Regions from separate parts of the Mesorhizobium sp. C372A genome, predicted to be linked through region 1. Evidence: predicted binding sites of a transcription regulator. Region 1 holds the regulator's gene; each other region holds the start of a gene.
What was found. Region 1 encodes PhoB, which activates phosphate uptake and scavenging genes when phosphate is short. Its sites were predicted from a motif close to TGTCATNNANCTGTCAT; they were not measured.
Positions count from the first base shown of each region.

Region 2: the regulator PhoB is predicted to act here: its motif matches at 5,752-5,768, upstream of ppk2 (polyphosphate kinase 2).
Region 3: the regulator PhoB is predicted to act here: its motif matches at 1,902-1,918, upstream of phnF (phosphonate metabolism transcriptional regulator PhnF).
Region 4: the regulator PhoB is predicted to act here: its motif matches at 2,950-2,966, upstream of ugpB (sn-glycerol-3-phosphate ABC transporter substrate-binding protein UgpB).

Region 1 covers NZ_CP100475.1:2,247,040-2,254,396, reverse strand. The annotation lists gene NLY42_RS10665 (CHASE domain-containing protein) at 1-698, opposite strand, end outside; gene NLY42_RS10660 (ATP-binding cassette domain-containing protein) at 854-1,651, opposite strand; gene NLY42_RS10655 (sugar ABC transporter permease) at 1,664-2,980, opposite strand; gene xylF (D-xylose ABC transporter substrate-binding protein) at 3,125-4,165, opposite strand; gene NLY42_RS10645 (ROK family protein) at 4,432-5,667, shown strand; gene phoB (phosphate regulon transcriptional regulator PhoB) at 5,698-6,387, opposite strand; gene phoU (phosphate signaling complex protein PhoU) at 6,404-7,108, opposite strand; gene pstB (phosphate ABC transporter ATP-binding protein PstB) at 7,150-7,357, opposite strand, start outside.
Region 2 covers NZ_CP100475.1:5,106,353-5,113,709, forward strand. The annotation lists gene NLY42_RS24575 (enoyl-CoA hydratase/isomerase family protein) at 1-763, opposite strand, end outside; gene NLY42_RS24580 (pyridoxamine 5'-phosphate oxidase family protein) at 1,027-1,449, shown strand; gene hemB (porphobilinogen synthase) at 1,538-2,593, shown strand; gene NLY42_RS24590 (DUF1330 domain-containing protein) at 2,628-2,954, opposite strand; gene NLY42_RS24595 (winged helix-turn-helix transcriptional regulator) at 3,131-3,826, shown strand; gene NLY42_RS24600 (dihydrofolate reductase family protein) at 3,937-4,581, shown strand; gene ppk2 (polyphosphate kinase 2) at 4,771-5,691, opposite strand; gene NLY42_RS24610 (aldo/keto reductase) at 5,935-6,978, shown strand; gene NLY42_RS24615 (glycosyl transferase family 90) at 6,999-7,357, opposite strand, start outside.
Region 3 covers NZ_CP100475.1:2,527,642-2,534,998, reverse strand. The annotation lists gene NLY42_RS12020 (zinc-binding alcohol dehydrogenase family protein) at 1-859, shown strand, start outside; gene phnF (phosphonate metabolism transcriptional regulator PhnF) at 1,132-1,881, opposite strand; gene phnG (phosphonate C-P lyase system protein PhnG) at 2,000-2,461, shown strand; gene phnH (phosphonate C-P lyase system protein PhnH) at 2,461-3,072, shown strand; gene NLY42_RS12000 (carbon-phosphorus lyase complex subunit) at 3,073-4,185, shown strand; gene NLY42_RS11995 (alpha-D-ribose 1-methylphosphonate 5-phosphate C-P-lyase PhnJ) at 4,469-5,368, shown strand; gene phnK (phosphonate C-P lyase system protein PhnK) at 5,365-6,141, shown strand; gene phnL (phosphonate C-P lyase system protein PhnL) at 6,350-7,057, shown strand; gene NLY42_RS11980 (DapH/DapD/GlmU-related protein) at 7,054-7,357, shown strand, end outside.
Region 4 covers NZ_CP100475.1:2,366,386-2,373,742, forward strand. The annotation lists gene tlpA (thiol:disulfide interchange protein TlpA) at 1-2, shown strand, start outside; gene NLY42_RS11245 (bifunctional diguanylate cyclase/phosphodiesterase) at 102-2,549, opposite strand; gene NLY42_RS11250 (hypothetical protein) at 2,697-2,843, opposite strand; gene ugpB (sn-glycerol-3-phosphate ABC transporter substrate-binding protein UgpB) at 3,029-4,339, shown strand; gene ugpA (sn-glycerol-3-phosphate ABC transporter permease UgpA) at 4,410-5,294, shown strand; gene ugpE (sn-glycerol-3-phosphate ABC transporter permease UgpE) at 5,304-6,152, shown strand; gene NLY42_RS11270 (sn-glycerol-3-phosphate import ATP-binding protein UgpC) at 6,160-7,221, shown strand; gene NLY42_RS11275 (ABC transporter ATP-binding protein) at 7,257-7,357, opposite strand, start outside.

The sequences.
Region 1 (7,357 bases):
GCGGTCTGGAACAGGTCGCGGGCGCGGAAGGCCGCGTAGAGAAGGCCTGATGTCGATGATCTGGACGCGTTGATACCATCCGGCGCGGTTTCGACATTGAGCCTGACGAAGACCAGGAAACCGGTAAAGGTCTGCGCCGCGCCCGTGTCCTGGCCGAGTTGGACCAGACCGCTTGCGTGCTGTGCGTCATCGGCCAGCGCTTTTTCGATCGCCTCGCGCCGCACCGGCTCGGTGAACATGTCGTAGCCGATGGTGGATTCGTTGGCAGGGTCGAGCGGCTCGAACAGCACGACGGGCGTGCGCCATGGCTGTGTCGTGTCCGGATAGACCGTGTGGGCGGCGCCGCGGTCGCGCAACATGTCGCGCTCGACCGCCGCTTCGTCACCGGTCTTGGCCAGCCTGAGATAGCCGATGCCGCGCAGGCCGGCGAAATTGTTATCAACATCGAGGGCGCTGAAGAAGGCCTTGAATTCGCTACCTGAAATCTCGCCATTGCGGGCGTCGAACAGCGCCTGCGTCGAGCGCAGCAGTGACAGATGCAGATCGATACGGCTTTCGATGCGGTTGAGCGCGTCGTCGGCCGTCGCCTCGAACTTGATGCGCGCCGCTTCCTGGGTGGCGAAATAGGCGAAGCCCGCCATCGTAAGGCTGATCAGTGCAACGGCAATGATGGCAAGGATCGGGAAAAACTTCTTCAACGCAGGCCCATGGACGGTTCGGGAACCTTTATGGGCAACTCGCCGCGGCAAGACAATGGCGCGGCCAAGCCATAATGACGGCTGGCATATCACGTATATTTAGCCGGCTTATCGGTCGAACATCGGTGAAGATGAGAGCCGATGATATCGTGGTCTCAGGCCGCGATCTTCAGCGCACCCGGACCGGGAATGGCGCCGGGCGGACACTTTCCCAAGATGATCATGCCGAGCACTTCGTCCTGCGTCACATCGGTGGTGAGCGCGGTGCCGACGACCTGGCCGTTCTTCATTACGCAGACCCGGTCGGCAAGCTCGAACACGTCGTGAATGTCGTGGCTGATCAGGAAAATGCCGATGCCCTCGGCCTTGAGCTGCTTTACCAGTTCGCCGACCTGCGCCGTCTCCTGCGGCCCAAGCGCGGCCGTCGGTTCGTCCATGATCAGGATGCGGGCGTTGAACAGGATGGCGCGTGCGATCGCCACCGACTGGCGCTGGCCGCCCGATAGCTTGATCACGGGCTCCTTGAAGCGCTGGAAGCGCGGATTGAGCCGGCCCATCACCTTGCGCGCCTCGGCCTCCATGGCGACATCGTCGAGTGTCCCCCACGCGGTCATCAGTTCGCGGCCGAGGAAGAGGTTGGCGGCAGCGTCGACATTGTCGGCCAGCGCAAGCGTCTGGTAGATCGTTTCGATGCCGTATTTCTTGGCGTCGCGCGGATTGGAGATCGAGGCCTCCTGGCCGTTGACCAAGATCTGGCCGGCATCGCGCTTGTAGGCGCCCGACAGGATCTTGATCAGCGTCGACTTACCGGCGCCGTTGTGGCCAAGCAGCGCCACCACTTCGCCCGGGAAAAGATCGATGGACGCATCGTCGACGGCGCGAATGCCACCGAACGCGATCGAGATGTTGCGCATGTCGATCAGTGGCGTACCGGTGGGAGCAGTTTTTTCCATAATCGTTCCTCCCTAGACGCGCTTGCGATAGACGGTGTCGAGCCAGACGGCGATAACCAGGACGGCGCCAACGACAATGCTCTGGAGCGGCGAGTCGATGCCGAGCAGCACCATGCCGGATTGCAGCGACTGCATCAGAAGCGCGCCGAGCATGGCCCCCATCACCGTTCCGGCGCCGCCCGCGAGCGACGTGCCGCCGATGACAGCGGCCGCGATCACCAAAAGCTCGTCCAGTGTGCCCAGCGCGTTGGTCGACGCATTGAGACGGGCAGACGAGATCGCCGCGCTGATTGCAGCCAGCACACCCATGATCATGAACACCTTCATGGTCACCCAGCGCGTGTTGATGCCGGCGAGTTCCGCTGCCTCCGGATTGCCGCCGATGGCGAAGACATAGCGGCCGAAACGCGTGCGCTTGGTGATAAACGTCATGATGATGCCGACAGTCACCGCCATCAGCACCGGTATGGCGATGCCATGCGCGATGAACAGCCCGCCTTCGGGAACGGTGATGCCGTTCTGCTGTGCGTACTGGCGCACGACGCCGATCGGCCATGGATAGGAATTGGCGATCCACACGGCGCCGAGAATGGCCGCGCAAGCGACCACGCCAAGCAGGGTCTCGGCCCAGACGGGGCGCAGTGGAAAGCTGAAGCGCTTGCGCTGCGAGCGACCGTTGAGCAGCGCGAAGGCGACCGCCGCGCAGGCGACGATGCCGACCATCCAGCTGGCAGCGGCGCCAATCGAGCCGCGTGGTCCGCCGCCCATCAGCTGGAAGGTGGCGTCGAGTGGCGCGACCGTGCGCCCGCTGGTGATGAGCCATGCCATGCCACGCCAGACCAGCAGGCCACCAAGCGTCACGATGAAGGCCGGAACCTGCATATAGGCGATGATGAAGCCCTGGAACGCGCCGATCAGCAGACCAAGCACCACGCCGGCGGCAAGCGCGACGATCCAGAGCCAGGGGTTTCCAAGCTGGAAGCCGATGACGCGAATCAGGAATTCGGCCTGTGCCACGCCCATGATCATGCCGATCACGCCTTCGACGGAGCCCACCGAAAGGTCGATGTTGCGCATCACGATGACCAATACCATGCCGGTCGCCATGATCGCGACCGAGGACGTCTGCACCGACAGGTTCCAAAGATTGCGCGGCGTCAGAAAAAGCCCGCCCGACAGGATATGTATGCCGACCCAGATGACCAGCAGCGCGCCGACCATGCCGAGCATACGCGTGTCGAGTTCGGTCGCTTTCAGGAACCGGGCGACCGCGCCGAGTTCAGACGCTCGTGCCGTATCGGCCTGCGGATTTGAGGTCGTGTCGGTCATGATGTCCTCCAGCGGCTTGCCGTCTGGCGCGGATGCCGGACCACAGCCTAGAAGTTTGCCGCCGATGGCGGAAACACACAATTCTCGTAGAGAAAACGCCGCGGCTTGACAGCCGCGGCGCCTCATTTCTTCAAGTCGTCGAGATCAGTTGCAAGCCGCGACGCTGCCGGCGGCGACGCCTGTGCAGACTTCGTCCTTCTTGATCCAGCCGGCGTCGATGACGACGTTGAGGTTGTCCTTGGTGATCGCGACGGGGGTCAGGAACAGCGACTTGACGGTGTTGCCGCCAGGCGTGGTGAAGTCCTTGGCGCCGGCAATGTCGCCCGTCTTCTTGCCATCGGCAAGCTGCGAGGCGATCTCGGCGGCGTTCTTGCCGAGTTCGCGCGCGTCTTTCCACACCGACACCGTCTGCGTGCCGAGCGCGATGCGGTTCAGGGCGGCATGGTCGCCGTCCTGGCCCGAGACCGGAACCGTTCCGGCAAGGCCCTGCGCCGTCAGCGCGGCGACAACGCCGCCGGCGGTGCCGTCATTGGCCGCAACCACGGCATCGACCTTGTTGTCATTGGCGGTCAGGAACTGTTCCATGTTCTTCTGGGCGTTGGCCGGCAGCCAGCCATCGGTATAGGCCTCGCCGACATTCTTGATCTTGCCCGAGTCGATGGCTTCCTTGAGCACTTCCATCGAGCCCGAGAACAGGAAATCGGCATTCGGATCCGAGCCCGAGCCCTTGATGAAGACATAGTTGCCTTCGGGCTTCGCCTTGAACACTTCGCGGGCCTGCATGCGGCCGACTTCCTTGTTGTCGAAGGTCAGGTAGAAGACGTCCTTGTTCTCGATCAGGCGATCATAGCCGACGACCGGAATGCCTTCGTCCAGCGCCTTCTGCACCGCCGGGCCGATGGCCGAGGCGTCCTGCGCCAGGATGATCAGCGAGTTGGCGCCCTGCGAGATCAGGCTTTCGACGTCGGTCAGCTGCTTGCCGGGATTGGACTGCGCGTCGGCCGAAATGTACTTGTCGCCGGCGGCTTCGATCGCCGTTTTCATCGCCGCCTCGTCGGTCTTCCAGCGCTCTTCCTGGAAGTTCGACCACGACACGCCGATGACCTTGTCCTTCGCCTGCGCGACCGACATCAGCGCCAGCGACATGGCGACACCCGCCAGCATGGCGGCTGCAAATCTGTTCATTATAACCCTCCCTGCGCCGCCCACGGCGCGACAAAACCGGCCCGAAGGCCTGCACAAAGAGGCTCCATTTTTTCGAGCCTCGAAAAAATACTGGTTCAATGATAAGGCACTGTCAACATCGATTATGATGGATTCTGATGGCGTTGCCGAATTTTTTCGAGCTCCGCAATAAACAATGACAGGGCTGCCGGCGTCTGCCAATATTTGGCTGGTGCCGTCGAACGCCTTCACTATCATGAGGCGCGAGGAGGCCGGGAGGAAAACAAATGTCGGTTGGGATCCGCCACGACGATCTGCGCCGTCGCAACCGTGCGATGGTGATTTCGGCCGTGCGCCGGGCCGGCCAGCCGTCGCGGACCGAGATTGCGGCGACCACCGGCCTCAGCCATTCGACGATATCGGCAATCTCGTCTGATCTAATTCAAGAAGGCATCCTGATTGAAGGCAAGCCTGGCGAGACCGGCTCGCTGAAACGCGGCCGGCCGCAGGTCGGCCTTGGCCTCAACCCGGAAGCGGCGGCGGTCATGACCGTGGTGCTGTCGCTGAACTTCCTCTCCGTCACCGTCATCGACTATGCCGGCCAGGTGGTCGCGGAAGAACAGCGCCGGCTCGACACGCTGACCATGCCGCGCGACGAGCTGATCGGCGAATGCGTAGCAATCGTCGGGCGGCGTCTCGCGGACCCGGACCTCGATGTCCAGAGCATCGCCCGCATTGCCATGGGCATCCAGGGCATCACCGATTCGCAGGCGCGGGCCATGCTGTGGTCGCCAATCACGCCACTGACCGACATTGCCTTCGCCGACATGTTGGAAGCGGAATTCGGCATTCCTGCCACCATGGAGAACGACTGCAATATGATGGCGGTGGCCCTGCAATGGCGCCAGCCCGAGCGCTACCGCGACAATTTCATCGCGATCCTCTTGTCGCACGGCATCGGCATGGGGCTGGTGCTGAAAGGCGAACTGTTCACCGGCACCCATTCCTCGGGCGGCGAGTTCGGCCACATGATCCACCGTCCGGGCGGCGCGCTCTGCCGCTGCGGGCGGCGCGGCTGCGTCGAGGCCTATGCCGGAAACTACGCCATCTGGCGCAGCGCCAAAATGATGAGCGAAGATGCCGAGCCGGTCGATATCGGCGACGCTGATATGCGCGCACTCGCCGCGCGCGCCCGCGAAACCGATGGCCCGGAGCGCGAAGCCTATCGCAAGGCCGGTGAGGCGCTCGGCTTCGGCCTCGGCAGCCTGTTTGCACTGATCGATCCGGCACCCGTCGCCATGGTCGGCGTCAGCGCCGCCGCCTTCGACTTGATCGAACCGGCATTGCGCGAAGCGATCGCCCAGACCGCCGGCGGCCAGCACTCGAAATCGATCTCCTTCGACACCGAGCCCAACGAGCTGCCGCTGATCCGCGAAGGCTGTGCCATGCGCGCGCTCGGCTTCGTCGATCAGGAGATTTTCGCGCCGGGCATTCAGGCCAAATCCGGCAAGCATGTCGCCTGAATGGCCGGCAACGGCGCGACGCGCAGCATCCTAGTCTTCCCTGATCGCGTAGCCGGCGCCGCGAATGGTACGGATGACATCCGGCATGCGGCCGTTGTTGACCGCTTTGCGTAAGCGCCCGACATGGACGTCGACGGTTCGCTCGTCGATATAGATCGTCTCGCCCCAGACATTGTCGAGCAGTTGGCTGCGCGAGAACACGCGGCCGGGATGGCGCATCATGAATTCGAGCAGCCGGAACTCGGTCGGTCCCAGCCTGATCTCGCTCTTCTTGCGGTAGACACGGTGCGACTCGCGGTCGAGCACGATGTCGCCGACCTTGAGCACGCTGGACAGCACTTCCGGCTTGGCCCGGCGCAGCAGCGCCTTCACGCGCGCCATGAACTCCGGCGTCGAGAATGGCTTGACCAGATAGTCGTCGGCACCGGTGGACAGGCCGCGCACGCGATCGCTTTCCTCACCGCGCGCGGTCAGCATGATGATCGGCAGCCGCTCGGTTTCGGGCCGCACTCTAAGCCGCCGGCAGAGCTCGATGCCGGAAACAGCGGGCACCATCCAGTCGAGCACCAGGAGATCGGGCACGTTTTCCTGCAGGCGGATCTCGGCCTCGTCGCCGCGTGTCACCACCTCGACCTGATAGCCTTCGGATTCGAGGTTGTAGCGGAGGAGCACGCCCAGCGGCTCCTCGTCCTCCACGACCATGATGCGTGGCGCGATCATAGGCAGTTCACCCTCATCAGGCCGGCGTGGCCATCGCCGTCTCGTCCTGCTTCGGACGATTGGCGGGCAATTGCTGGCCGGTCAGCACATAATACGCATTTTCGGCGATGTTGGTGACATGATCGCCGATGCGCTCAAGATTCTTGGCGCAGAACAAGAGATGCGTGCAGGCGGTGATGTTGCGAGGGTCTTCCATCATGTAGGTCAAGAGCTCACGAAACACGGACGTGTATTTGACGTCGATGCGCTCGTCGTCATTCCTGAGTTTTGCAAGCGCTGCCGCATCGGTGGCGGCATATTCCTCGACGACGCCTTGCACCTGGATCAGCACCAGCTGCGCCATGGCATCGATGGAGTGCGAGAGGTCGCGCGGCGTGACGCTCAAGCCCACGGTGCCGACGCGTTTGGCGATGTTCTTGGCGAGGTCGCCGATGCGCTCGAGGTCGCCCGCCATGCGGATCGAGCCGACCACGGCGCGCAGATCGTTGGCCATCGGCTGGCGCTTGGCGATCAGCGTGATGGCGCGGTCGTCCAGTTCGCGCTGGCGCGCATCCATGATGGCGTCGTCGGAAACGACACGCTGTGCCAGCGCATTGTCCGAATTGAGCAGCGCCCTGGTCGAGCCGCTGACCATCGAGCCTGCCAGATCGCCCATGTCGCGGATCAGCTTGCTGATCTGCCCGAGCTCTTCATCGAAGGAGGCGACGGTATGTTCACCCATGATCTTGGTCCTCGTGCCTAAAAATTCACCCGCCGGACGGCTCAGCCGAAGCGGCCGGTAATGTAGTCCTGGGTGCGCTTGTCGTCGGGGTTGGTGAACATCTTGTCGGTGACGCCCTCCTCGACGAGATAGCCGAGATGGAACATCGCCGTGCGCTGCGAGACGCGCGCCGCCTGCTGCATCGAGTGGGTGACGATGACGATCGTGTAGTTCTGGCGCAGTTCGTCGATCAGCTCCTCGACACGGGCG
Region 2 (7,357 bases), 2.9 Mb from region 1:
TCTTGGCGGCAAACTCGTCGGCGCCTGCCGCCCGCTCCAGGCTCTCGAGGATTTCGGCGAGCGAGGGTTGGGAAAAATGCCGGGCAATGGCTTCCAGCACCGGCTGGCCGGTCTCCCGCCTGGCCGGCACGAAAAAGCCGCGCAGCACCGATTCCGGATCGCCATTGGCGCAGAGCCGATCGAGAAAGGCAGCCTGGTCGGCGGCCTTGATGGTGTGGGTGGCCAGGCCAGACCACAGCGCATCGCCATAGCGAATGCGGTTGCCGGTCAGCGCCAGATACATGCCGAAGCTGCCGCCAAGGTCGGGCAGAAGATGGCTGCCGCCGACATCGGGGAAGAAACCGATGCCGACTTCGGGCATGGCGAACTGGGCGTTCTCGGTCAGCACACGCTGCGAACCGTGGAAAGAGATGCCGACGCCGCCGCCCATAACGATCCCGTCGATCAGCGCGACATAGGGCTTTTTGTAACTGTTGATGCGGGCGTTGAGCCGGTATTCGTCGGCGAAGAACTCGACCGGCGGCTTTCCGGCGCGGGCCTCGTAGACGTGCATGATGTCGCCGCCGGCGCAAAACGCCCTGCCCTCGGCCTTGACGATGACGACATCGACGCCGGTATCGCGCTCAAAAGCGTCGAGCGCCTTGTCCAGCGCCTTGATCATGCGATGTGTCAGCGCATTGAGCGCCTGCGGCCGCGTCAGCGTGACGACGCCCGCCTTGCCCAACCGTTCGAAGCGGATCTCGTCGCCGCCGCCAAAATCCATCGTCAGAGAATCCCTCCCCGCGCCTGCGGGACTGAAGTGCTAAAGGTGGCGCATGGGTGCGTCAACCGGCGGGCGCGGTTTGGATTTTCGCAAGGGAACGCAACCGTGCTTTGCCCCCCGCAGAAAAGCGCGCAGAATTGCCGGGCGAAACAGCCTTTCTTCTGATGCAGGGACAAACGCATGACGCTTGAAACCGCAGCGCCGAGCCATGGCTGGGAGATGCGAAAAAGTTCGACCCGGATGATGTTCTCAGCCGCCCGCTGATGGCAAATCTGGCGACCGTGACGCCTGACGGCGCGCCGCGCAACGCGCCGATGTGGTTCATCTGGGAGGACGCTGCAATCTGGCTGCTCGGCTCGACCGGGGCAAGTGCTGTCAAACACCTCGAACGTGACCCGCGCTGCGCCGTGGAGATCGTCCATTTCGACAATGAGGCCGGCATCCTGCTGCATCTCGGCCTGCGCGGCTCCGCCACCATCGAGCCGATGGCGCCGAACCGCTTCAAACGGCTGCTGCACAAATATCTCGGCCCGGAGGCGACCTGGAACCGCTGGTTCATCGACAATGTCGCCGACATCGGCCATCCGGACGGGCGCCTGATCCGGCTTGCCCCGAAGAGCATCTTCACCAACAATGTGTCGTTCTTCAAAACCGGCCCCGAGCTGGCGTGGCCGCCGAAGCCGTAAGCAGCGCGTTATCGACTGGCACAATCGTGTCGCATTGGTCAGCGGCAAGGCCTCGTGGTAAAAGCCGCCCCGACCCGGAGTTTTTGCGATGAACAAATTCACCCCCGCGACGAGCAACAAATTCGCACCGGCAAAGCCCGCCGGTGCGCGCAGCGTCGACGAGATCACCGGCAGCCGCCGCTTGCGGCGCATGCGCAAGGCCGACTGGTCGCGCCGCCTGGTGCAGGAAAACCGGCTTACGGTGAACGATCTGATCTGGCCGATCTTCGTGATCGACGGCAAGAACACGCGCGAGCCGATCGCCGCCATGCCCGGCGTCTTCCGCCTGTCGCTGGACCTCGCCGTCAAGGAGGCCGAGCGGGCCGCTAAGCTCGGCATTCCGGCGATCGCCACCTTCCCCAATGTTGAACTCAGCCTGCGCGACCTGACGGGATCGCACATCCTCGACCCGGAAAACATCATCAACCGCGCAACCCGCGCCATCAAGGACGCGGTGCCGGAGATCGGCATCATCACCGATGCCGCGCTCGATCCGTTCACCTCGCACGGCCATGACGGCATCTTGCGCGACGGCATCATCGTCAATGACGAGACAGTGGAACAGGTGACCGCCGCGGCCGTCATCCAGGCAGCGGCCGGCGCCGACATCATCGCGCCGTCCGACATGATGGACGGCCGCATTGGCGCCATCCGCGACGCACTCGACGCCAACGGTTTTTCGGATGTGGCGATCATGTCCTATGCGACGAAATTCGCCTCCGCTTTCTACGGCCCCTACCGCGAGGCGGTCGGCACCGCCGGCCTGCTCAAGGGCGACAAGAAGACCTACTATCTCGACCACGCCAATTCCGACGAAGCGGTGCGCGAGGCCGAGCAGGATATCGCCGAGGGCGCCGACATGCTGATGGTCAAGCCCGGCCTGCCCTATCTCGACATCATCCGCCGGCTGAAGGACGAGTTCCAGATGCCGACCTTCGCCTACCAGGTGTCAGGCGAATATTCGATGATCAAGGCGGCGGCCGCCAATGGCTGGATCGACGGCGAAAAGGCAATGCTGGAGAGCCTGCTCGCCTTCAAGCGCGCCGGCTGCGACGGCATCCTGACTTACTTCGCGCCGGAAGTGGCGCAGCTGCTGAAGGGTTAGCCGGAACCTGGATGCTCCGGGTTCCGGCTTTTCCTCACGCCTTTGGCAAATAAGGAATCGTTCCGGCGAGATCGGTATCGTCGATCAGTTGGAAGCGGCTGTCGCTGCCCTTCTGACGCTCCGCCACAAACGGAGCGTATTGCGGATCGTTGGTGAAGGCTTCGGCTGCCTTTGCCGACGGAAACGCCATGATGGCGATCAGGCTGGTGTCGAGCGGCTTGCCCTCCAGCGTCTTCACATTGCCGCTGCGGGCGAGATACTTGCCGCCATGCTTGTGGACGAGGTCATGCACCGAAGCGGCATAGGCCGGCACCCATTTGTCGTCCTTCACCTTGATGTCTGCGATCACGTAAGCGGTCATTGTCCAACTCCTCATGGATCGGCACCGGACTGCCCGGTGACGTGACCGCTGCCTCGCATGGCGGCGCCGGACCGCTCCAGTCACAGAACTGTACCGGGGGTGCCAGTACAGCTTCTGTACTGGCTGAACTCAGGTTTTCTGAATAAGGTCCGGCAACATCTTTTGGAGCTCACCACATGACACAAGCCGGTTACAAGCAATTCTGCCCGCTCTCCATGGCCGCCGAGCTGCTCTGCACACGCTGGACCATGGTGCTGCTGCGCGAACTGGTGGCGGGATCGACCCGCTTCAACGATTTGCGCCGCGGCGTGCCGAAAATGTCGCCAACCCTTCTGTCGCAACGGCTCAAGGACCTCGAGGCCGGCGGCATCGTCGAGCGGACCGAGATCGCGACCGAGAAGGGCGTGTTCGAATACCGGCTGACCGAGGCGGGCCGGGATTTGCGCCCGGTTGTCGAGGCGATGGGGTTTTGGGGCCAGAAATGGGTCGAGGCCAGGCTGTCGCTCAAAAACCTCGATCCGTCGCTGCTGATGTGGGACATGCGGCGCAATCTGAACCCCAGTCCGCTGCCGGACGGGCGCACCGTGATACAATTCCTGTACCATGACCTGCCGGCGTCAAAACGATCGTGGTGGCTGATCGTCGAGAAGCAGGGCGAGGTCGATCTTTGCTGGTACGATCCGGGCTTCGACGTCGATCTCTACGTCTCGACCGATCTGTGCACCATGACCTCGATCTGGATGGGGCTGACGACAGTTCACAAGGAACGCGACAAGATCAGCCTGACCGGCGATCTCGACGTCGCCGGCAAGATGCAGATCTGGCTTGGGCTCAGCCCGTTTGCGGTGATGCCGAAGCGCGTGGCGGCTTGAGGTCCCTGCGCATTCCACAGATCGGCTTGCCTCTAAAAATACTAGTTGCAAAATGCAATCAGTTTGAATACTGATTGCAAATCACAACTGGTCACCAAAGGGAGTCTTCCATGTCCAAACTGCGCGTCAATGCCTTCACCTTGTCGCTCGACGGTTTCGGCGCCGGTCCTGACCAGGACCTGCAAAATCCGCTCGGCGTTGGTGGCGAATATCTGCACAAATGGATGACCGGCACCCGCACCTTCCATGAGATGGTCGGCAAGGATGGCGGCACCACCGATGTGGACGACCGGTTCACTGTCCGCAGCTTCGACAATGTCGGGGCCTGGATCCTCGGCCGCAACATGTTCGGCCCAATCCGCGGCGAATGGCCAGACGAGAGCTGGAAAGGCTGGTGGGGCGACAACCCGCCCTATCACGTGCCGACCTTCGTGCTGACCCACTACAAGCGCGACCCCATTGTGATGGAAGGCGGCACCGTTTTCCACTTCGTTGCCGGCGGCATCCACGCCGCGCTCGAACAAGCAAAGGCCGCGGCCGGCGGCAAGGATGTCCGCGTCGGCGGCGGCGTTTCCACCATCCGGCAATATCTGCAAGAGAAGCTCATCGACGAGTTGCATCTGGCGGTGTCGCCGGTGTTGCTCGGGAGGGGCGAGAGCCTGTTTGCCGGGCTGGATATGCTGAAGCTGGGTTACCAGTGCACCGAGCAGGTGGCCACGGCGCTCGCCACGCATGTGACGATCAAGCGGGTATAGTGGCGAAGTAACAGGCGCAGGCTTCTTTCTCCCCGTTTTGCGGGGAGAAATGCCCGGCAGGCAATGAGGGGCAGCGCTGCTTTTGGAGGTTAGCAGCGTCCGACGGCTGTGAATTCGTCGATGCCGGCGCTGCCCCTCATCCGCCCTTCAGGCACCTTCTCCCCGTGAAACGGGGAGAAGGAAAAGTGCTCAATACTTCTCCGGCACGTAAAGCTCGCGCGGCAGGACCTGGCGCTCGTACTCCGGGTTGAACACCCGCTCGGGCAGCGTGATTTCTTCGTGCGGCACGTCCTCATAGGGCAGCTGTTTGAGGAGATGGTCGATGCAGTTCAGCCGCCCCCGCTTCTTGTCGTTGCCTTCGACGATGTACCACGGTGCCTCTGGGATGTTGGTGCGGGCGAACGTCTCTTCCTTGGCCTTGGTGTACTGCTCCCAGCGCACGCGCGACTGCAGGTCCATCGGCGACAGCTTCCACTGCTTCATCGGATCGTGGATGCGCATCATGAAGCGCATCTGCTGTTCCTCGTCGGTGATCGAGAACCAGTATTTGACCAGCGTGACGCCGGAGCGGACCAGCATGCGCTCGAACTCCGGCACGTCGCGGAAGAACTCTTCGACCTGATCGGGTTCGGCAAAGCCCATCACCCGCTCGACGCCGGAGCGGTTGTACCAGGAGCGGTCGAACAGCACGATCTCGCCGCCGGCCGGCAGATGCGGCACGTAGCGCTGGAAATACCACTGCGATTTTTCGCGCTCGGTCGGCGCCGGCAGCGCCACGACGCGGCAGATGCGCGGGTTGAGGCGCTGGGTGATGCGCTTGATGACGCCGCCCTTGCCGGCGGAATCGCGTCCTTCGAAAACCACCACCAGCTTCTTCTTGTGGTAGGCAACCCAGGACTGCAGCTTGATCAGTTCCGACTGCAAGCCGATCAGGTCGCGGAAATACTGCATGCGATCGATCGACGGCGGATGCGCGTTCTTGTAGATCTTGGCGATCTCCAGCGACAGCGCCGGCTCCGAGATTTCCAGCTCATAGTCCTCATCGAGCGTGTCGGCGAGTTCGGCTTCCAGCCAATCCCTGGCCGCAGAATTCTGCTTTAGCTCATTCATTTCCACTGCTCCGCTTGCCGGCTGACATGAAACCCTGAGCCGACTTGATATAGGCCGGCAATGACGGTTTTATTGCAAGCCGCCGGCCAGCCGGTCATCACTGCAAACCAGCGAGCATTGCCGATCCATCGCCCTGGGATGGCGACAAGCCGCTCAAATTGTCCTACAAATGGCGGACCCGTTCGGGCTTCCCCGCCCTTTCCTGCTAAAACCACCTCCCCACCAAAACTACGAGGATCTGACATGGAATACCGCACGCTTGGCCGTTCCGGCTTGAAAGTTTCGGCGCTGACCTTGGGAACCATGACCTTCGGCGGCAGCGGGCCGTTCGCTGCCGTCGGCAATTCCGATCTCGCGGAGGCCTCGCGCATCATCGACACTTGCATCGATGCCGGCATCAATCTCATCGACACCGCCAATGTCTATTCCAACGGTCTGTCGGAAGAGATCATCGGCGAGGCGCTCGGCGGCAAGCGCAAGAACGACGTGCTGATCGCCTCCAAGGCGCGCATGCGGATCGGCAAGGGCCCCAATGACGAAGGCCTGTCGCGCCATCATCTGATCCGCGAATGCGAGAAGAGCCTGAAGCGCCTCAGGACCGATGTCATCGACATCTATTTCCTGCACGAATGGGACGGCGCGACACCGCTCGAGGAAACCATCTCCGCGCTCGACACGCTGGTTGCCCAGGGCAAAATCCGCTATGTCGGCTGCTCCAACTATTCCGGCTGGCAGGTCATGAAGGCGCTCGGCATCAGCGACAGCCAGCACCAGCCGCGTTTCGTCACCCAGCAGATCCACTACACGCTGGAAGCACGCGAGGCCGAGTATGAGCTCTTGCCGATCTCGGTCGACCAGGGCCTTGGCGTGCTGGTGTGGAGCCCGCTCGCCGGCGGCCTGCTGTCGGGCAAATACCGCCGCGACAGTCCGACGGCGCGCCAGATCGGCGGCTGGTCGGAACCGCCGATCCGCGACGAGGGCCGGCTGTGGCGGATCGTCGACGTGCTGGTCGACATCGGCGCCACTCGCGGCGTCTCGGCGGCCCAGGTGGCGCTGGCTTGGCTGCTTGGCCGGCCGGCCGTCAGTTCGCTGGTGATCGGCGCACGCAACGAGGCCCAGTTGAAAGACAATCTCGCCGCGGCAAGCCTGACGCTGTCCTTTGATGAACGCCAGCGTCTCGATGCCGTCAGCCGGCCGCCGGTGCTCTATCCCTACTGGCACCAGCAGTTTACGGCGAAGGACCGCTTCGGCCCGGCCGATCTGGTTATGGACCGCAGCGTCATCTGACTTAAGGGCGCCGGAAGCCGCTAGCCCGCGATAAACCGCCAGACCTGCGGATCGGGCTCGATCTGGCCGCTGAGCACGAAATATTTGTAGAGCACGAGCAGGCAGATCGCCTGCTCGGCCCGCTCGTCGGCGAATTTGCGGCAATAGGCGTTGGCCGCCGCAACGATGCGCTGGGCCTCGGCCGGATGCTGCTCGAGATGATGCACCCGCTCGGCCAGATCGCTGAAGTCGGGCGCCAGCGGCACATAATGGACATCGGGCTCGAGCTGCCCCTCGGCGAACCAGGTCTCGTAAGTCGGCAGCGGCATCAGGCAGAGCGAGTTCGAGCTCATGATCCATTTCAGATTGGTCGCGACATCATTGCCTTCGAGCGAGATGA
Region 3 (7,357 bases), 280 kb from region 1:
TCCCCGCATCATGGGCCACGAAGTGTCGGGCACCGTCGTCGAGACCGGCGAAGATGTCGACCTTGCCGTGGGCGAGCCCGTCATCATCAATCCCTATCTCTCTTGCGGAAAATGCATCGCCTGCCGGCACGGCAAGCCGAATTGCTGCGTCAGGATCGAAGTGCTTGGCGTGCATCGCGACGGCGCCATGGCCGAGCAGATCCTGGTGCCGGCGCAGAATCTTTATCCGTCAAACGGCCTATCTCTGGCCGACGCGGCGGCGGTGGAATTCCTCGCCATCGGCGCGCATGCCGTGCGGCGTGCCCGCGCCGAACCAGGCGCCCGCACCCTGGTCATCGGTGCCGGGCCGATCGGCCTTGGCGCAGCGCTATTTGCGCGCATCGCCGGGCTCGATGTCAGCCTGCTCGACATGAGCACGGAGCGGCTGGATTTTGCAAAAGGCGAACTTGGCTTCGCCACGCTCGACGGCTCACAAAAAGCGGCAGCCGAACTGGTGCGCGAGGCAACCGGCGGCGAAGGGTTCGACATCGTCTTCGACGCCACCGGCAACACCGCCTCGGTGCAGTCGGCCTTCGCACATGTCGCGCATGGTGGCACGCTCGTGCTGGTCAGTGTCGTCAAGGACGACATCGTCTTTTCCGACCCGGAATTCCACAAGCGCGAAATGACGCTGGTCGGCAGCCGCAATGCGCTGAAAGTCGACTTCGACCACGTCGCCGCCTCCATCCGCAACGGCGCGGTGCCGCTGGCGAAACTTGTCACCCACCGCACGACACTGGCCGGAACGCCGCGCGATCTCGCAAGATGGGCGCATGAGAAATCCGGGCTGATCAAGGCGGTGATCGAGGTGGGTTCTTAACATGGCAGGCGGTGAACCCGGCCGGAATTGACCATGCCCTGCGCAGGTCGACCCCCACTCCGTCGAGCTTCGCTCGACACCTCTCCCCCGATCGACGGGGGAGAGGAAAGGCGCGAGCTTGGCAAGGCGGGCTCCCTTCCTCTCCCTCCGGAGGGGGGAGAGGTGGCTCGGCGAAGCCGAGACGGAGTGGGGGAAGGCGGTCCTCAAACGTCAAGCCGCTGACAAGTGAGCGCGACCGAGTTGGTCTGATATCGCATGAGTCTCGACGCTCCCTACAGCGCCGACAGCTTCAGCTCCACCCGCTCCGCCGGAAACCGCGTTTCGGCGAACTGGATCGGCTGGCCGTCCGGTGTGACGTTGACGGCGACCGCCACCAGCACGATGGCGCCGGGCTGCAAATCGAGATCGGCAAGGTCGGCGGCGTCGGCGTGACGCGCCGACAGAACCGTCGATTGCCGGAGATAATCGTCGATGCCGAAACGCCGGAGCGAGGCGGTTATCGAACCGGTCTCCGCCATCACGGCATCGATGCCGGCGAAGCTCTTTGCTTCGTACCAGCTGGCGGCGCGGGACACCGGCCGTCCATCGGCTTCGCCGCGCGTCTCCAGCCGGATCACCTCGGTGCCCCTGGCAAGGCCGAGGCCGTCGGCGACGCGCTGGCTGGCCGATTCAACTACGGACGTGAGCAGCACGATATGCCGTTCCGAAGTCTGTCCCTGCAGGCCCGTCGAAAAACGCGTGCGCGCGCCGATCGGATAGGACAGCCGCTTGCGCGACAACACGAAAGTGCCGCGTCCCTGCTCGGCCCGCAGCACACCGTCCTGTACCAGGGCCGATATGGCGCTGCGCACCGTGTGGCGGTTGACGCCGTAGCGTTCGGCCAGCGCCATCTCCGGCGGCAGCGCGGCATTCTCGGCGAAATCGCCGGACGCAATCGAATGCAGGATCTGGTCGGCGATCTGCCGCCAGAGCGAGACGCCACTGCGGCGTTCGATGCTGCTCGCGCTCTTTTGAGCCACCATTTCCCCCCCGCTCCAGCCCCTGTCATCCACCCGTCATGGACACGGGTTAGATAATAGGTATAATTTGTATAGTTGTCTATATCACTAGACAAATTTTATTTGGTCAGGGAGTAACCCAATGCGAGGACAGGAAGCGCGGGAACAGGCCGAGCGCAAAGACGTCATGGCAACGCTGGCGCAGGCTAACGGCGACGACATCGCCCGGCTCTGGAACGAGGCCGGCCTGACCTCCGAGGCCGAGCTTCTGCGTGGCCCGGAAACCGGTCTGGTCACCGTGCGTGGTCGCATCGGCGGCGGCGGCGCACCCTTCAATGTCGGTGAAGCGACGGTCACCCGCGCCACAGTTCGGCTCCCTTCCGGACAGGTCGGCCACAGCTACATGCTTGGCCGCGACAGGAAGAAGGCCAGGCTGGCCGCAATCGCCGACGCGCTCTGGCAGGAGCCGGCGCAGCGCAGGACGGTCGAAACCGCGCTGGTGGCGCCGCTGCGTGCCGCCCAAGGCGAAGCGCGCGAAAAGCGCCGCGCCGAGACGGCGGCAACGAAAGTGGATTTCTTCACCATGGTGCGCGGAGAAGACTGATGGACATCGCAGCTCAATCGATCGACGGCGGTTTCGCCGATCCGGTGTTCAACGCCCAGACCGTCTTCCGCGCAATCATGGACGCCATGGCGCGGCCGGGCAGCGTGCAGCCTCTGCCGGCCTTCGCCCGGCCGCCGGCGCCGCTGTCGGCAACCGCCGGCGCCATCGCGCTTTCGCTATGCGACAACGACACCCCGCTCTGGCTCGACCCTGCCTTGCAGGCGTCCGCGGCAGTCAAATCCTGGCTCGGTTTCCACACCGGCGCGCCACTTGCCAACACGCCGGCCGATGCGCATTTCGCCTTGATCGCCAACCCGGCCGAGATGGCTGCTCTCGACGGCTTTTCGCAAGGCACGCAGGACTATCCCGACCGCTCGACGACACTGATCCTGCAGGTCAGCAATCTCGTCTCGGGCGCGCCGCTGTTGCTCGAAGGTCCTGGCATCGAAGTCTCTGCCGCGATCGCGCCGGCACAGATGCCGCGTCATTTCGTCGAACAGTGGAAGCAGAACAGCCAGCGCTTTCCGCGCGGCGTCGACATCCTCCTGGCGGCGCCCGACGGTATCGCCTGCCTGCCGCGCACGACGCGCATCAATACGATGGAGGCATAAATGTATGTCGCGGTAAAAGGCGGCGAAGTCGCAATCGCCAATGCCCACAGCCTGCTTGCGGACCGCCGTCGCGGCGACCGTTCGGTGCCGGCGCTGCGCCTCGACCAGATCGTGGAACAGCTGGCGCTCGGCGTCGACCGGGTGATGAGCGAAGGATCGCTCTACGACCGGGAACTGGCGGCGCTCGCCATAGTCCAGGCGCGCGGCGACATGATCGAGGCGATCTTCCTGGTGCGCGCCTACCGCACCACACTGCCGCGCTTCGGCTACACCAACGCCATCGACACCGGCGCCATGCTGGTCGAGCGGCGCGTGTCGGCGACCTACAAGGATTTGCCCGGCGGCCAGCTGCTTGGGCCTACCTTCGACTACACCCACCGCCTGCTCGACCCGGAACTCGCCGCCGGCGCCGATGTCGCCGAACCGCTCCAGCGCGAGACGGAAACGCAGGCCATGCCGCGCGTTTCGACGATCCTCGCCCGCGAAGGGCTGATTGAGCCGGATGGCGACATGCCGCAGGACCATGTCCCCGGCGACATCACCCGCGAGCCGCTTGAGTTTCCGATGGCGCGCGACATCCGCCTGCAGGCGCTGTCACGCGGCGATGAAGGGTTTCTGCTGGCGCTCGGCTATTCCACCCAGCGCGGCTATGCCCGCAACCACCCCTTTGTCGGCGAGGTGCGTATCGGCGAGGTCGAGCTGGAACTCGACGTGCCGGAACTGCCCTTCGCCGTGCTGCTCGGCAAGGTCCGCGTCACCGAATGCCAGATGGTCAACCAGTTCAAGGGCTCGGCCAAGGCGCCGCCGCAATTCACCCGCGGCTACGGACTGGTCTTCGGCCAAAGCGAGCGCAAGGCGATGGCCATGGCGCTGTGCGACCGCGCGCTGCGCGCAACGGAACTCGGCGAAGATGTCGTCGCCGCCGCGCAGGACGAGGAGTTCGTCATCTCGCACTCCGACAATGTTCAGGCGACCGGCTTCGTGGAGCATTTGAAGCTGCCGCACTATGTCGACTTCCAGGCCGAGCTCGATTTGGTGCGCCGCATGCGCGCCGAATACGAAGCTCGAGAGAACCCTGCAAAGGTGGAAGAGAAGCGGGAGGCGGCCGAATGAGCCTAATCGCCCCCGCCATTGCCGCCACCCCCGTTGCCGCCCCCGTTGCCGCCGTCATGGGAATGGCTGCTATGCCCGCCGACGTAGCTGCCGTTTCCGCCTGTGACATGCGCGCCATCTCTGGAAGCAGGCAGAAACAAGCGCCGAGGTACAAAACCGACCACGCAGACAAACGCCAGAAGCAGAATTGCAATCTGGATCCAACCGGTCTGAGTCATTCGACTTCGCCTTTATTTCCGTTTTCTGGGCGTCAATGCAATAGCAGGGAGTGGATTTGATCGCCATGACCGACATCGCCACCTACAACTTCGCCTATCTCGACGAGCAGACCAAAAGGATGATCCGCCGGGCGATCCTCAAGGGCATCGCCATCCCTGGCTATCAGGTTCCCTTCGCTTCGCGCGAAATGCCGATGCCCTATGGCTGGGGCACTGGCGGCGTGCAGGTCACCGCCTCGATTATCGGGCCGGACGATGTGCTGAAAGTCATCGACCAGGGCGCCGACGACACCACCAATGCCGTCTCGATCCGCGCCTTCTTCAAGAAGGTAGCCAACGTCGCGGTGACGACCGATACCGCCAGCGCCACCATCATCCAGACCCGCCACCGCGTCCCGGAACACCCGCTGAGCGCCGGCCAAGTTCTAGTCTACCAAGTGCCGATACCCGAGCCGTTGCGCTTCCTCGAGCCGCGCGAAACCGAAACGCGCAAAATGCATGCGCTCGAGGAATACGGCCTGATGCATGTGAAGCTCTACGAGGACATTGCCAAACACGGCCGCATCGCCACCACCTATGCCTATCCGGTCAAGGTCGAGGGCCGCTATGTCATGGACCCCTCGCCGACGCCGAAATTCGACAACCCCAAAATGCACCGTTCGCCGGCCCTGCAGCTGTTCGGAGCCGGGCGCGAAAAGCGCATCTATGCCGTGCCGCCCTTCACCGATGTCGTCAGCCTCGACTTCGAGGATCATCCCTTCGAGGTCCAGACCTTCGACCTGCCCTGTGCGCTGTGCGCGGCGGAAAATGTCTATCTCGACGAGGTCATCCTCGACGACCATGGCGACCACATGTTCGTCTGCTCCGACACCGACCATTGCGAGAAGCGGCGCGCCGAAGGACATCGCGGCCACCTTGCGGCTGAAAGCCATGTTACCGCAGGAAAGATGAGGCCAGCAGAATGACCGGCGACCCACTGCTGCGCGTCTCCGAACTGTCCAAATTCTACGGCTCGCGCGTCGGCTGCGAGAATGTCACCTTCGACCTGTGGCCGGGTGAGGTTCTGGCCGTCGTCGGCGAATCCGGCTCCGGCAAGACGACGCTGCTCAACTGCCTGTCGACGCGGCTGCTACCATCTTCTGGCACCGCCAGCTACCGCATGCGCGACGGCCAGTTCCGCGAACTCTACCGTATGAGCGAGGCCGAGTGCCGCTTCCTGATGCGCACCGACTGGGGCTTTGTTCATCAGAACCCCGCCGACGGCTTGCGCATGACGGTGTCTGCCGGCGCCAATGTCGGCGAGCGGCTAATGGCGGTCGGTGACCGCCATTACGGCAAGATCCGCGCCACTGCCGTCGACTGGCTGTCGCGCGTCGAGATCGACGAGGACCGCATCGACGACGAGCCGCGCGCCTTTTCCGGCGGCATGCGCCAGCGCCTGCAAATCGCCCGCAACCTCGTCACCGGACCGAGGCTGGTGTTCATGGACGAGCCGACCGGCGGCCTCGACGTCTCGGTGCAGGCGCGCCTGCTCGATTTGCTGCGCGGGTTGGTCACCGATCTCGGCCTGGCGGCCATCGTCGTCACCCACGATCTCGCCGTCGCCCGGCTTCTGTCGCAGCGTATTATGGTGATGAAAGACGGCCGTGTCGTCGAAAGCGGCCTGACGGATCGCGTGCTCGACGATCCCCGCGCGCCTTACACGCAATTGCTTGTTTCCTCGATTCTACAGGTGTGAAGATGGCGCCAAGGCACCCCCCTCTGGCCTGCCGGCCATCTCCCCCTCAAGGGGGGAGATCAGCAGCTTTTATGTCCCGCCCCTTCTACGATGCAGAAGAATGGCGAAGTCGAACGCGACAGCCAATCTCCCCCCTTGAGGGGGAGATGCCTGGCAAGGCAGAGGGGGGTGTTGGCCCGCGGACGAACAACGATTGGAGAACCTTCTGATGCCGACGCCCCTCGTTGTTTCCGGCGTCGCCAAAAGCTTCACCATGCATCTGCGCGACGGCATCAGATTGCCGGTTGTCGCCGGCGTCTCATTCTCGATCCGGGCCGGTGAATGCGCCGTGCTCGGCGGGCCTTCCGGCGCCGGCAAAAGCTCGATCCTGAAAATGCTCTATGGCAATTATGCCGTCGATGAAGGCCAGATCATCGTTCAGCATGAGGGCGGCCTGATCGATCTCGCCATCGCCAACCCGCGCACGGTGCTTTCCGTGCGCCGCCAGACGATCGGCTATGTCAGCCAGTTCCTGCGCACCGTGCCGCGCGTCTCCGCGCTCGACGTGGTCGCCGAGCCGCTGGTCGAACGCGGCGAGGACCGCGAGAGCGCGCGGAAAAAAGCACGCACCTTGCTGGGGCAGCTCAATTTGCCGGAAAAGCTCTGGGCGCTGCCGCCGGCGACTTTCTCGGGCGGTGAGCAGCAGCGCGTCAATATCGCGCGCGGCTTCATCACCGAGCATCCGGTCTTGCTGCTCGACGAGCCGACAGCTTCGCTCGATTCGAAAAACCGCGACGTTGTGGTTGCGTTGATCGCCGCCAAGAAGGCCGGCGGTGTCGCCTTGCTCGGCATCTTCCATGACCCGGATGTGCGTGAAGCCGTCGCCGATCGCATCATCGACGTGACCTCTTTCGCCGCCGGAAAAATCGCTGCATGAGCAGGAAACTATCGGAAGCGCCGTTGGTCCACGCCACGGCGCAGGTCGAGAACTCGACATTGGGGCGCTGGACAGAGATCGCCGACCGCAGCCGCGTGTCCGAAAGCATCCTCGGCGACTATTCCTACATCATGCAGGACTGCGTCGTCTGGTGCGCGACCATCGGCAAGTTCTCCAACATAGCCGCCGCCGTGCGCATCAACGCCACAAACCACCCGACCTGGCGGCCGACGCTGCATCACTTCACCTATCGCGCCTCCGACTATTGGGACGACGCCGAGCACGAAACAGAATTCTTCG
Region 4 (7,357 bases), 120 kb from region 1:
AGAGCGGTTCACCGTTTCGTCGAAACGGCTACCCGCGCTAACTTTTTTGTTTCGACGCAATTTCGGACGGAAAACCGTTTCAAGCTTTTCCTGAAATTGCTCTAGGCTGAGCGCAGGGCCGCCGCCGGCGGCAGCATCAAGATGCTGCCGCCGCGTTGTTTGACGCCGGCGTCCTCTTGTGCCGCCGGCGCCGCGACGCCGGTCAGTTCGCTGAACGCCTCGATCGGGCTCGGCCGGCCTAGGTAGTAGCCCTGGCCGATCTCGCAGGCCTCGGCGTCGAGGAATTTCAGCTCGCCCAGCGTCTCGACGCCCTCGGCCAGAACCGGCAGGCCGAGACCGCGGCCAAGCCCCAGAACGGCGCGCACGATGGCTGCCACCTGGCCGTTGCTGTCGACTGATTTGATGAATGAGCCGTCGATCTTGATCTTGTCGAAGGGGAAGGCGCGGAGATTGGACAGCGAGGAGTAGCCGGTGCCGAAATCGTCCATCGCCACACGCACGCCAAGCGCCTTCACCTGGCGCAAGGTCGCCAGCGCGCGCGGCATGTCCTTGACCAGCGCCGTTTCGGTGATCTCGAGTTCGAGCCTGCCGGGCGTCAGGCCGGAGCCGAGCAGGACTTCATGCACCTTGCGGCTGAAATTCGGATTGTGGAGCTGCACCGCCGAGACATTGACCGCGACGGTGAGAGGGTTCTTCCAGCGCGCTGCCTCGGCGCAGGCCGTCGCCAGCACCCATTCGCCGATCTGGATGATGACGCCGCTGTTTTCGGCCACCGGGATGAAGGTCGCCGGCGACACGTCGCCGCGCTGCGGATGGCGCCAGCGGATCAGCGCTTCGAACCCAACCATCCGCCCGCTGCTGATCTCCTTTTGTGGCTGGTAGACGAGGCGAAACTCATCGCGCGCCATGGCCTGGCGCAGTTCGTGCTCCATCACGCGCCGGTCTCGCGCCTCGGCGCCCATCGAGGCCTCGAAGTAACGGTAAGTGTCCTTGCCCTCGGCCTTGGCGCGGTAGAGCGCGGTGTCGGCGTGGCTGACCAGGAGTGTCGGCTCATCGGCGTCGAGCGGATAAAGTGCAATGCCGATGCTGGCCGACACCAGCCCGCCACCGACCGACAGCCGGTTTTCCTCGCGCATGGCCGCCAGCACCGCCTCGGCGATGCGGCCGGCCGCCTGCGGATCGGGAAGGTTCGGAGCGATGATGGCGAACTCGTCGCCGCCGAGACGCGCCAGCATCTGTCCGTGGCGGAGCACGGCGGAGGCGCATAGCGCCACCTTCTGCAGCATGGCATCGCCGGCGCCATGCCCGAACAGGTCGTTCACTTCCTTGAAGCGGTCGAGGTCGAGCAGCAGCAGCGCAAGATGCCCACCCTTGCCGCCGCGATCCATTGCGGCAATTTCGGCCTCGAGCCGGCCGGAGAAACTGCGGCGGTTGGGGAGCCCGGTCAACGGGTCGAAATGGGCGAGGCGCAGGATCTCCTGCTCGGCCTTCCTGCGTTCGCGGATGTCGCGCACGGCGACCACGCTGTGCCGCTTGCCGCAATAGTCGATGCTTCTGGCGATAAGTTCGACGGGGATGGTGGCGCCGTCATGGGCTCTGAGTTCGGCTTCCTGTGCCTGTCCGCTGCAGTCGGACATGCCGGCCGCGGTGCGTTCGCCGAAGAGGTCGCCAAGCAGCATCGCGTTCAGCACTTCCGGCGCAATGCCGGTGAGTGCCGCGATGCTGTCATTGGCGCTGACGATGCGGGCGTCGTCGCAGACGATCAGCCCCTCGACGGCGGCGTTGGCGAGGCCGTGCATGCGCTCGGCCTCGAGCTTGTGACGCCGGAAGCGAAGGTCGATCCACAATGCTGCGGCTGAAAGCACCAGGATAGCCATGCTGACTGCAGCGGCGGCGAAGGCCTGCGACACCGGTTCGACCGTGAACTGCGATATCTCGATGGAGGAGTCCGGGAAGATCGACACCGCGCCCATGGCGATGAAGTGCAGGCTGCAGATCGCCAGCGTCAACAGGATGGCGGCGGCGATAGTGGCCTGCATGGACGGCCGTCGCAACACGACCAGCAGCGCCAGCGCGGCGAGGGTGACGCCTGCCAGCACCGAGACGCCGACCAGCAGCGGGTTCCAGACGATGCGCCCTTCGACCTCGAAGGCGGCCATGCCGATATAGTGCATGGCGGCGATACCAGCGCCGAGGACCGCGCCGCCGACCAGAGGGTAGTCGATGCCCCGGCGCAAGGTGGCGATCCACATGCCCGCGGCGGTCAGGGCGACGGAACCGGCGAGCGAAAGCGCCGACATTTCCGTATTGTAGGCGTTGGGGATTCCGGGAGAAAAGGCAAGCATTGCGATGAAGTGCGTCGCCCAGATACCGAAGCCGGTGGAAGTGGCTGCTATCATCAGCCAGGTATAGCGGTTGCGCTCGCTCGAGCGGTCGACATGGCGAAGCAGGTTGACCGCCGAGAAGGAAGAAATACCGCAAATGAGCGCTGCCAGTGCGACCAGTCTCAGATCGTGCTCATGCACGATACAATTATAGACCGTCAGCATCTCGCCCCACCTGCTCTCCCACAGCAATCAAGCCGTCCACTTGATTAGTATGCCACGCTTGACGAAGAATCGGTTATGCGAACTACAACTACAGCGGGTTTTTCGGGTTGTACGTTGCGGCGATCCTGTCTCATTCCAGACGCACGGTTACAGCAGCGCCTGGCGCGATGCCGCTCGGCCGATCTCGATCTGGCCGAGCGCCGGTTTGGCGGCCGCACGGTGCAGGTGCGTGGCGCTGTCACGCGGGCCCTTCACGCATCGCTGGGCGGTCGGCGATCCTTGCAGGCCCACCATGCCCCATTCTATCGCTGAGCCGGCTTGGCATTTCTCTCTGTCCTCGTTGCAAGGCGAGGGGGCGCGAAGTTAGCCGGGTATGAAATTCACGAAACAGCAACAAATCCGTTGTCCGATTGTCATCAGCGACACATATTGCGTTCGCGGGAGCGCCCCTTTCGCCAATGACAAACGGGAGATGAAACATGAAGTTGTTCGGCTTTGCGGCCGGTGTTGCCGCCACCTTGACCCTGCTTTCCACCACCTCCGCCTTCGCCGCCACCCAGATCAGTTGGTGGCATGCAATGACCGGCGCCAATGCCGAGGTGGTCGACAAGATCGCCAAGGATTTCAATGCCAGCCAGAGCGACTATGAAATTCTCCCTGTTTTCAAGGGCACCTATCCCGAAACGCTGAATGCCGGCATCGCTGCCTTTCGTGCGGGGCAAGCGCCCGACATCATCCAGGTGTTCGACGTGGGTACCGGCGTCATGATGGCCGCCGAAGGTGCGATCAAGCCGGTGGCCGATGTGCTGACCAGCGCCGGCGTGACCTTCGACAAGAGCCAGTATTTGCCCGGCATCGTCGGCTACTATTCGAAGCCGGACGGGACCATGCTGTCCTTCCCCTATAATTCCTCGTCGCCCATCCTCTATTACAACAAGGATATCTTCCAGAAGGCCGGGCTTGACGTGAACAATCCGCCAAAGACCTGGAACGAGGTGTGGGAAGCCGCCAAGAAGATCAAGGCGAGCGGCGCCGCTTCCTGCGGCTATACCTCGACGTGGTTGACCTGGATCCACCTTGAGGCCTTCGCCGCCTGGAACGACGTTTCCTATGGCACCAACCAGAACGGACTTGCCGGAACCGACGTCGAGCTCAAGATCAATGCGCCGATCTTCGTCAATCATTTCCAGGCGCTCGCCGACCTGGCCAAGGACGGCACCTTCAAATATGGCGGCCGTACATCCGAAGCCAAGCAGATCTTTCTTGCCGGAGAATGCGGCATCTTCACCGAATCGTCGGGGGGTCTCGGTGACATCGTCAAATCGGGCATGAACTACGGCATCGGCCAGCTTCCCTATGATAGTGACGCCAAGGGCGCGCCCCAGAACACCACGCCGGGCGGCGCCAGCCTGTGGGTGTTCGGCAACAAATCGGACGAGGAATACAAGGGCGTCGCGGCGTTCTTCTCCTACCTGTCCAAGACCGAAGTGCAGGAGTATCTGCACCAGAAGTCGGGTTATCTGCCGGTGACGCTCGCTGCCTATGAGGCGACCAAGAAGTCCGGCTTCTATGACAAGAACCCGGGCCGTGAGACGCCGATCCTGCAGATGCTGGGCAAGGCGCCGACCGAGAACTCGAAGGGCGTGCGCCTCGTCAACCTGCCGCAGGTGCGCGACATCGAGAATGAGGAGTTCGAGAAGATGCTGGCCGGCCAGCAGACTGCGCAGCAGGCGCTCGACAACGCGGTCGCACGCGGCAACAAGGCGATTCAGGAAGCGATCGGAAACTGAAGCGATTGTCAGTTGAACCTCGTCCACGCGGACCCGCGTGGACGATTTCCTGAATAGCGAGGGAATCACCCTGTCTCCACGCGTCGTCTTTCCCAACAAGACCCTGCCTTACCTGCTGGTGGCGCCGCAACTCGCCATTACGCTGATCTTTTTCTACTGGCCGACCGGGCAGGCGCTCTACCAGTCGATGCTCAGGGAAGACCCGTTCGGGCTGAAGAGCAAGTTCGTCGGGCTCGCCAATTTTCGCAAGGTGCTGGCCGACCCGGCCTACCTCAACTCGATCAAAGTTACGCTGGTGTTCTCTCTGGCGACCGCGATGGTCGCCATGGGTGTGGCCCTGTTGCTTGCCGTCATGGCCGAGAAGGTGGTGCGCGGCAAAGGCCTTTATCGCACGCTGCTGATCTGGCCGTATGCGGTGGCGCCGGCGATTGCCGGCATGTTGTGGCTGTTTCTGTTCAACCCCTCGATCGGTTCGCTGGCCTACGCCTTGAGAGGTCTCGGCATCGCCTGGGATCCCTTGCTTAACGGAAACCAAGCCATGATCCTGCTGGTATCTGCGGCTGCCTGGAAGCAGATCAGCTACAATTTCCTGTTCTTCGTCGCCGGGCTGCAGGCGGTGCCGAAGACGTTGATAGAGGCGGCGGCCATGGACGGCGCCGGGGAGACGAAGCGCTTCTGGACCATCGTCTTCCCGCTGCTCGCACCGACGACCTTCTTCCTGCTGGTCGTCAACACTGTCTATGCGCTGTTCGACACTTTCGGTATCGTTCATGCCGTCACCGGCGGCGGGCCAGGCAAGGCCACCGAGACGCTGGTCTACAAGGTCTACAATGACGGTTTCGTCAATTTGATCCTCGGCGATTCGGCCGCGCAGTCGGTCATCCTGATGGTCATCGTCATCTCACTCACGGCCATCCAGTTCCGCTATGTGGAACGCAAAGTCCACTACGGTTGAGCGCGAGCGATGATTGGTCAGTCCCCGCTTCGCGCCCTCATCGCCCACGCCGTGCTCATCCTGGGCATCCTGATCGTCGCTTTCCCGATCTACTACACCTTCGTTGCCTCCACGCAGACGCTGCAGACCATCCTCAAGCCGCCATTGCCTCTTTTGCCCGGCGACCAGGTCTGGAACAATTACAGCGAGGCGCTGTTCGGCGGTGTCGGCCGCATCGGCGGCGTCAGTGTCGGCCGATTGCTGCTCAACACCACGATCATGGCGCTCGGCATCGCGGTAGGGAAGATTTTCATCTCGATCCTTTCGGCCTATGCGATCGTGTTCTTCCGTTTTCCGCTTCGGATGGTCTTCTTCTGGCTGATCTTCATCACGCTGATGCTTCCCGTCGAGGTGCGCATCCTGCCGACCTACAAGGTGATGGTCGATCTCGGCATGATCGACACCTATGCCGGCCTGATCATTCCGCTGATCGCCTCGGCCACCGCCACGCTTCTGTTTCGCCAGTTCTTCATGACCATCCCAGGTGAGTTGGTGGAAGCGGCGCGTGTCGACGGCGCCGGACCATGGCGATTCTTTTTCGACATCCTGCTGCCGCTGTCGCGCACCAACATCGCGGCGCTGTTCGTCATCCTCTTCATTTATGGCTGGACGCAGTACCTGTGGCCGCTGCTCGTCACCAACAGCAATGACATGAACACCATCGTCATCGCACTTAGAAAGATGGTCTCCTTCGCCGATGCCGATACCCAATGGCATCTGGTCATGGTCACCGCGATGCTGGCCATACTGCCGCCGATCCTGATCGTGGTGCTGATGCAACGCTGGTTCGTGCGCGGACTGGTCGATACCGAAAAGTGAGAAGCTGATGGCGACCATCGATCTGAAGGATGTGAAGAAAGTCTATCCCGGCGGCGTCGAGGCGGTGAGGGGTGTCTCGATCGCCATTCCCGACAAGGAGCTTTGCGTGCTGGTTGGGCCGTCCGGCTGCGGCAAGTCCACGCTGCTGCGGATGATCGCCGGGCTTGAGACCATTTCTTCCGGCACCGTCGCCATCGACGGCAAGATCGTCAACACGATCGGTCCGACCGAGCGCGACATCGCCATGGTGTTCCAGAACTATGCGCTCTATCCACATATGAAGGTCTACGACAACATGGCCTACGGGTTGCGCAACCGGGGTACTCCCAAGGACGAGATCGACAGCAGGGTTCGCTCGACCGCCAAGGTGCTGGAGCTCACGGCGCTGCTCGACCGGCGCCCGCGCGAGCTTTCCGGCGGCCAGCGCCAGCGCGTGGCCATGGGTCGCGCAATCGTGCGCAATCCAAAAGTCTTCCTGTTCGACGAACCGCTTTCCAACCTCGACGCCAAACTGCGCGGCCAGATGCGGGTCGAAATCAAGAATTTGCAGCGCTCGCTCGGTGTCACCTCGGTCTACGTCACCCACGACCAGCTTGAGGCGATGACGCTGGCCGATATTCTCGTCGTCATGAATGGCGGGTTGGTCGAGCAGACGGGCGCGCCGCTCGACATCTACGAGAAGCCGGCATCGACCTTCGTCGCCTCCTTCATCGGAGCGCCGCCGATGAACCTTCTGCCTCTTTCGCAAGGACCGGCTGGTCCGGCGCTGACCGACGGCAAGACGGTTGACTTCGCGCCTACGAACGCCGCCACGCTTGGCTTCCGCCCTGAGGATGCCGACGTCACCTTCAGTGCCGAGGCATCATCCGGCGCGCTTATTCTGCCTGCGGCGGTCGAGGCGGTCGAACCTGTGGGAGCCGAAAGCTTTCTTCACTGTGCCGCCGGCGGCAACCGCATCGTCGTGCGTGTGGCCGGCCGCGCCACGGCCAAACCCGGCGATCAACTGCGCGTCGTGGCCAGGGCCGAGAAGCTGCATTGGTTCGACAATGCTGGGAAACGAGTCGATTGACGCAGCCGCTCGCGCCAATCCGACGCATCGGCAGTTCAGGCGAAGACATGCGCCTTGCCGGAAACTGTCAGACGCACGATCTCGCCGACGGCAGGTGCGTCGATTCCCGGCTTGCGTAAGGTCAGCGGTGTGCTGC